One region of the Mesorhizobium sp. B283B1A genome, then DNA from elsewhere that is predicted to be linked to it. Evidence: riboswitches for the same ligand, from Rfam matches in the RefSeq annotation. Region 1 holds a riboswitch; each other region holds the start of a gene.
What was found. A riboswitch is a leader RNA that binds a small molecule or an ion and turns the genes downstream of it on or off. The one in region 1 is predicted to bind cobalamin.
Positions count from the first base shown of each region.

Region 1 (2,258 bases):
TATCGTGTTCGGCCAGCATGTGATTGGTCAGCCACAGGGTCAGGCAGTCGACAAGCACCGGCTGATTGTCGGGCAAAGCCTCGAGCGCGCCGGCGAGGTCCAGTGGTGCATCGATGGTTGACCACCCTTCGCCGCGCCGCGAGCGGTGCACCGCGATGCGCTCGCGCATCTCGTCGTCATAGGCTTCAGCCGTGGCGATATAGGTCCATGGCGAAGGCAACGCCGTCGCCAGGGTCTCGGCGTGCGCGCTCTTGCCGGAGCGCGCGCCACCAATGATGAAAGTCAGCTTGCCTTGATCAGGCAAAGCTGTCGCGCAGGCTGGTCGCGGTGCCGGTGAAGCGGCCGCGCACCACGCCGACGACCGCGCCGAGCACCAGCCAGAACACCAGATTGGTTACGGTCACCGCCACCACGAACTGATGATGCAGGCCTTCCGGGATCGGCGTCTCGAAACTGTCGGGCTGCGGCGCACCGACAATATGCGGGGCGACGATCAAAGCCACGCCGAGGATCGCGAGCGGCAGCGATTTGCGGAAGGCGATCAGCCCAAGACCGATCGCCGTGGCCGCCACCGTCGAGACCCACCAAATCTGGCGCGGCAGCAACTCGGCCGCCGGCATCGCCGGCAGTTCCGGCGGCAGGCCGAGGCCAGGCGCCAGCGTGAACACGGCAAACCCTGCCAGGCCCCAGAACACACCCTGGCGCCAATTGCCGATGCCGCCCGCGAATTCCGAGACCGCGACCAGGACCAGCGCGAAGCCGATGCCGGTGACGATGTTGGCAAGCACGCTGAAGCCGAAACGCTCGAAACCATCGGCCGGCGCCCAGCCTTCGTCTTCCGCCGGAGCGGCGGCTTCGGCCGGCGCCGGCGCGGCGGAGCTCATGGCATGCCCCGCCGGTGCGGCGGTGCTCATGGCATTGGTATCCGCGGCAGTGGGCGCGGCCTGGTCATGATGGTGGCCGCCACCGGCCTGCTCGTAGACTTCGGCCTTGAGGATAAGCGGCACGGTGGCATAGGCCTGCATGCAGGCGAGAACGACGCCGGCCACAAGCCCTGCGATCGCCGCGATGAACACGACGTTGCGAAACAGGTTCATGATGTCAAATCCTCGTCAGTGGCAGGGAAACGCCATCGAATGACGATAGTCGTGGGCGGCATTGTGGACCGCATCGATATGCGAGAAGCCGACGAAGCCGACGACGAAGATGCCGAGCAGCGCGGCTAGCGCGAGCTGCATGAAGCGCGACTGCGAGGAGACCGAGGCGCCGAGGGAGACGGAGGCAGTATTCATGTCTTGTCCTTTCACCCTCCACCCGAGGGTATCGAAGTCAGTTTCCTGTCGCCGGCAGGTCTCCTGGCTCGCGGATCAGCGCCCTTCTCCACCTTCCCGAAGAAAAAATCTTCAGTGGCATATGGAGAGGACTACCGCACACAGTTGCGGGGGCAGCCACGGCATTGGGCGACAATTGAGCCCGCACCGCATTCCCTCTTGGCTCCAAAACGGAACCGACGACAGCGTGACTATACGGAAAATCACGACACGCGGCAAACCAAATTCCGCCGGCAACCAGCGCGATTGCGCCATGCCGGCGACATCGGCCGTTCTCGGCACCACAATTGACAATCATCCCGGCCGGGTGTCGGCTGGCCACTTCACGGGAAGCGAGCCATGCAGCCTCCAGCCCTGCAGCCACCAGTCCTGCAGCCCAATGCCAGCGAACGCGATCGCTACAACGGCCTGACCCGGGCTGAAGCGACGTTGTCGTCATCGGCCTATTGGGACGGCGAGAGCTATCAGCGCGACCTCGATGCGATCTGGTATCGAAGCTGGCTGCTCGTCTGCCGGGAAGCCGATCTCGCCCAACCGCTGGCTTTCCGCACCTTCCGCGTCGGCACGCAGGAAATCGTCGTGCTGCGCGACGAGACCGGCGAACTGCGCGCGTTCCACAACACCTGCCGGCATCGCGGCTCGCAGCTGTGCCAGGAAAGCGAAGGCCGGCTGAAGGCGCGGCTGATCACTTGCCCCTATCATGCCTGGTCCTATTCGCTGCGCGGCGACCTCGTGCGCGTGCCATCGAAATCGCTGCCCGAAGGCTTCGACAAGGCCGACCATCCGCTCTATCGCGTCGCGCTCTCGGTGTGGCGCGGCTTCGTGTTCGTCAATTTGCAGGAGGGAGCGAATTTGCAGGAGGACGCGAATTTGCAGGAGGGCGCGGCGGGCTCGGCGCAGGCCTCCTTCGATCCCGCCTCCGGCGAT
Region 1 is NZ_JAIUIQ010000046.1:44,566-46,823, reverse strand. Features, by position in the region: gene cobU (bifunctional adenosylcobinamide kinase/adenosylcobinamide-phosphate guanylyltransferase) at 1-304, opposite strand, end outside; gene LB577_RS28160 (CbtA family protein) at 297-1,097, opposite strand; gene LB577_RS28155 (CbtB domain-containing protein) at 1,113-1,292, opposite strand; cobalamin riboswitch at 1,328-1,527, opposite strand; gene LB577_RS28150 (aromatic ring-hydroxylating oxygenase subunit alpha) at 1,671-2,258, shown strand, end outside.

Region 2 (2,258 bases), on a different contig from region 1:
GGTCCACACATGGGTGAGTTCGGTGAGATCGTAGTCGACGCCCTCGACCGCATCCTTGTGGACCAGCCATTTGGTCGTCACGGCGGTTTCCGTGGCGCTGATCGGCAGCACGCGGAAGGTCACGGCATGGTCGATGAGGATATGGTTCCATGTCGTCGGGTAGTGATAGTGCATCAAGGTGCCGATGCGGTCGGCCGAGACGTTGTCGGAGAGGTTCTTCCTCACCGCCCGCTTGCCGCTCATCGTGTAGCTGACGGCATCGCGCAGCAGCGGCGCGCGGGTGGCGCGATACTGTCCGGCCGGATCGATGCGGAACTTGCTCGGCAGGCCGGCCGCCTCGCATTTCGCCCAGTGCGCCAGCATCTCCGGATCGCTGTCGGCGCCCTGCACGCCGGTCACGGTCGGTGCTTCCGGGAACGTCTTGCACAATTCCGGGTGATTGCCCGCGCAATGATAGCACTCGCGGTTGTTTTCCCAGACGAGCTTCCAGTTGCCCTTCTCGATGATCGTGCTCTCGAAGGCGATCTTCGCCTCGCCGAGCCGGTGCGGCTTGAGGTAGGGTTCGATCATCGCCCGCATCGGCGCGAAGTCGGCCGGCTCCTTCGCCAGGCAGATGAAGATATAGCCGGCGACGCTTTCGCAGGCGACCGGCTTCAGCCCGAACTGGCTCTTGTCGAAACCCTCGGCCATCTGGCGGGCGAACAGCAGGCGGCCGTCCAGCTCATAGGTCCACTGGTGATAGGGGCAGACCAGTTTGGCGGCCATGCCCTTCTCGGTGTTGCAGACGCGGCTGCCGCGGTGGCGGCAGGAATTGTGGAAGGCGTTGATCTTGCCCTGCTGATCGCGCACCAGCACGACCGGATAGTCGCCGATCTGCACGGTGATGAAGCTGCCTGGCTTGGGCAGCTCGCAATCATGGCCGATGAACAGCCAATCGCGATACCAGATCAGCTCCATGTCGAGCTTGAAGTAGTCCGGATCGGTGTAAAAGGGCTGTTCCAGCGAAAAGCCCTGTCTGCGGCTGTTCAAGAGCCTCAGCATGTCGTTGCGAGCATCCATGTCCTGTCCTCATATCCAAGGACTGAACTGGTGGTGATGGAGGAAGGATCGGACGCAGGCCGGCGCCAGCCGGGCATGCATCATCCACCCCTTGACCGCCCACCGCGATCAGTCGAGTTCTAGCAATCTCGGGCTGGTTTCCGGGCTCTGGAGTCGTCCTTGCGGACCATCGCGACACCTTCCCAGGCTTTCGCCCAGTGGTCTCCCGTTGCGACTTGAACTCCACCACCGTTGCGGGGGCAGCGCCGGATTCTGACCGGCTTCCCAATTCTCCACTCCGTCGTCACGAAGCGGCACCTGAGATGGCGTGATCTAATCACGGCATGCATCGCGGCGTCGGCATGAAAACGACATCGCATCCATGCGGCGCGACACGCATGCAAGATCGTCCGTACAAGGATCGCGACCTTTGAAACCGGCTCGTCGCCAGCACCCCAAACGTTGTTTTTCGATCCTTGGCCGGAGCCAAAGAAAGGTTAACAGTTTCGAAAAGTGACTATTAGCGAAACCTAAAATCGAACCGAACGGTTCGTTTCTGTTGACGGTGCGTGCAGGATGTTGTGAACGCTGGGCCTCCGACACAGTTGGTGATAGCTCCCTTGATCCTTCTAACTAATTGATAAAAAAAGCAAAAAAATTGATGTGGAAGCCGGTGGTACAATTTCAAGTGGTGGATTCATGGTCCACGCGGAACAACTTCGTGATTGGAAACGGCCATCTGGCTTTCCCAAATCGGGGCTGTCCGAACGACGCGATTTCATCCCAAGACACGCCGCTAGACGGACGGAAAAATACTGGAGTGCCCAAAATGAAAAAGATTGTTCTCACTGCCGCCGCCCTTCTGGCCATTTCCGGCAGCGCCTTCGCTGGTAGCGACCATTATAGTTCGGACCATTACGGTTCGAATGCGACCCCTGCAGCCACTGCCGTCGACAGCTCGTACACCGCTTCGGTCAAGAAGTCGGAACCGGCTGCTCAGACGCCTGTCCAGGGTGCCGACCACAACCTCTTCGGTAACCACTAACAGCCAACCGCCGGTTGACGGCTGCTTGCCCGCCGTCCTGGCGAACTCAAAAATTCATCAAAATTCAGGAGACTTGAAATGAAGAAGATCATTCTTGCTGCCGCCGCCGTTCTGGCCATTTCCGGCAGCGCTCTCGCCGGCAGCGACAACTATGGCGCCAACCAGCCTGCCGTGA
Region 2 is NZ_JAIUIQ010000027.1:28,568-30,825, reverse strand. Features, by position in the region: gene LB577_RS21940 (aromatic ring-hydroxylating oxygenase subunit alpha) at 1-1,059, opposite strand, end outside; cobalamin riboswitch at 1,173-1,375, opposite strand; gene LB577_RS21935 (DUF680 domain-containing protein) at 1,868-2,083, shown strand; gene LB577_RS21930 (DUF680 domain-containing protein) at 2,162-2,258, shown strand, end outside.
Region 2: it holds a riboswitch for cobalamin, as region 1 does, so the genes downstream of both, LB577_RS21940 (aromatic ring-hydroxylating oxygenase subunit alpha) here and LB577_RS28155 (CbtB domain-containing protein) in region 1, are expected to answer to the same signal.

Region 3 (2,258 bases), on a different contig from region 1:
CGACTGGTCGAGCGGCACGTCGCCACGCTCCAGATCATCGACGATCTTCTCCAGCGCGTCGAGTGCCTGTTCGAAGCTCATCGCCTTGACGTCTTCGTTGGTCTCACCAGCCATCGTTCATCCTTTCATCAGTCGCCCGACATGGGCGGCGACCGAAAATGCCAATCCCTGCAGATCGTAGCCGCCCTCGAGCAGGCTGACGAGCCGGTTGCCGCTGTGGCGCGCGGCACGCTGCATCAGCTGGCCGGTCGCCCAGTCGAAATCGTCCTCGGTCAGGTTGATCTCGGCCAGCGGGTCGCGGTGGTGCGCATCGAAGCCTGCGGAAATGACGATCAATTCCGGCGCGAAATTGTCGAGCGCCGGCAGCACGCGCGACAGGAAGGCATCGCGAAACACCTCACTGCCGGTCTGCGGCGCCAGCGGCGCGTTGACGATATTGCCGGCGCCGGTCTCGTCCTTCGCGCCGGTGCCGGGGTAGAGCGGCATCTGATGCGTCGAGCAGTAGAGCACCGAGGGATCATCCCAGAAAATGTCCTGCGTGCCGTTGCCGTGATGCACGTCCCAGTCGACGACCGCCACGCGCTCGACGCCATGCTTCTTCTGCGCATAACGCGCGGCGATGGCCGCCGTGTTGAAGAGGCAGAAGCCCATGGCCGTGGTTTTTTCGGCATGGTGGCCGGGAGGCCGCGCTGCGACGAAGACATTGTCGGCGCGGCCCTCAAAGACATCGTCGACGGCGGCATTGGCGGCGCCGATCGCCGCGATCGCCGCTTGCCAGCTCTTCGGGCTGGCGGTGGTGTCGGCATCGATGCGGGCGATACCTTGGTCAGGGATGGCGGCGCGCACGCGGGCGACGAAATCGGCGGGATGCGCATAGAGGATGGTGGCCTCGTCACCTTCCGGCGCCGTGACACGATCGAGCGCGGCAAAGGCCTCGTCGTCGAGCACGCGCTCGATGGCGCGCAAGCGATCCGGCCGCTCGGGGTGGCCAGGCGGCGTGATGTGTTCGAGGAAGATCGGATGCGTGTAGAGACGAGTGGCCATGCTCCCTATCTAGTGCCCCGGCGCCGCGATGGCCATGCATCGCGGCTCGATCGCTGGGGAAAATCACGTCTGCGTCCATTGGCGTCGCTGCGGGGATTGGCGCCCCGGGCGGTTCGGCGTAAGGTCGCCGACACTGCCTGGTGCCCGCCGCAAGCGGGAGAATCGGGAACACGGTTGAATTCCGTGGCGTGCCCAACGCTGTGAGGGGGACCGCGCCGGTAAATGCCACTGTCGATGACGGGAAGGCACCGGACGCGGGTTGATCCCAAGCCAGAAGACCGGCCTGGCAGACATCGTCATCCGCATGGTCAGGCGGCTGGCATCGATAGCAATCGCAAGGGGACAAGCGATGCCGGAACACATGACCGCTCCTGGTAGCGACGGATTTGACCAGATGGCGCGCGACGCGGTCTACCGCGCCATGTTCACGCGGCGTGACGTGCGCAGCCATTTCCTGCCCGACGCGCTCGACGACGAGGTGCTGGCGCGGCTGCTGCTTGCCGCCCACCACGCTCCGTCGGTCGGCTTCATGCAGCCGTGGAACTTCATCGTCATCCGCGATGCCGCACGACGCGCGGAGGTGCGCGACCTGTTCCTCGCCGCGCGCGAACAGGAACTTCCGGCCATCGAACAGGAAAGGCAGGCGCTCTACCGCAAGCTCAAGCTGGAAGGCATCTGCGAGAGCGCGCTCAACATCTGCATCACCTGCGACCGGCAACGCTCGCAGGGTTCGCCGCTGGGACGCTGGCACAATCCGGAGATGGACCTCTACAGCACGGTCTGCGCGGTGCAGAATTTCTGGCTGGCCGCGCGCGCCGAGGGCGTCGGTGTCGGCTGGGTCAGCATCATCGAGGCTGAGGCGCTGAAAAGCCTGCTGGCTATTCCCGATCACGTGACGCCGGTCGCCTATCTCTGCGTCGGCCGGGTCTCCGAATTCGCGCCCAAACCGGACCTCGAAACGCATGGCTGGGGCCGACGCCTACCGTTGCCCGAACTGATCATGAGCGAGACTTTTTGCGGCCAAGGCGAGATGCGGCTCAAATCGACGGTGGCGCGCCTCAACGCCGTCGATGCGGTCGCGGTAAGCCCCGCCGATCAGCGTGTCGCGCCGGCCGTGTCCCAGCGCGAGCCGCCGAAGGAGGCCAGCGCCTTGTCCTTGAGTTCCCTGAATTTCGACGATGCCTCGGCGAGCCTGGCGTCCCAGGCGGGATCGG
Region 3 is NZ_JAIUIQ010000013.1:57,600-59,857, reverse strand. Features, by position in the region: gene LB577_RS13535 (exodeoxyribonuclease VII small subunit) at 1-114, opposite strand, end outside; gene LB577_RS13530 (histone deacetylase family protein) at 118-1,044, opposite strand; cobalamin riboswitch at 1,166-1,346, shown strand; partial or broken gene bluB (5,6-dimethylbenzimidazole synthase) at 1,349-1,975, shown strand; gene LB577_RS13520 (hypothetical protein) at 2,140-2,258, opposite strand, start outside.
Region 3: it holds a riboswitch for cobalamin, as region 1 does, so the genes downstream of both, bluB (5,6-dimethylbenzimidazole synthase) here and LB577_RS28155 (CbtB domain-containing protein) in region 1, are expected to answer to the same signal.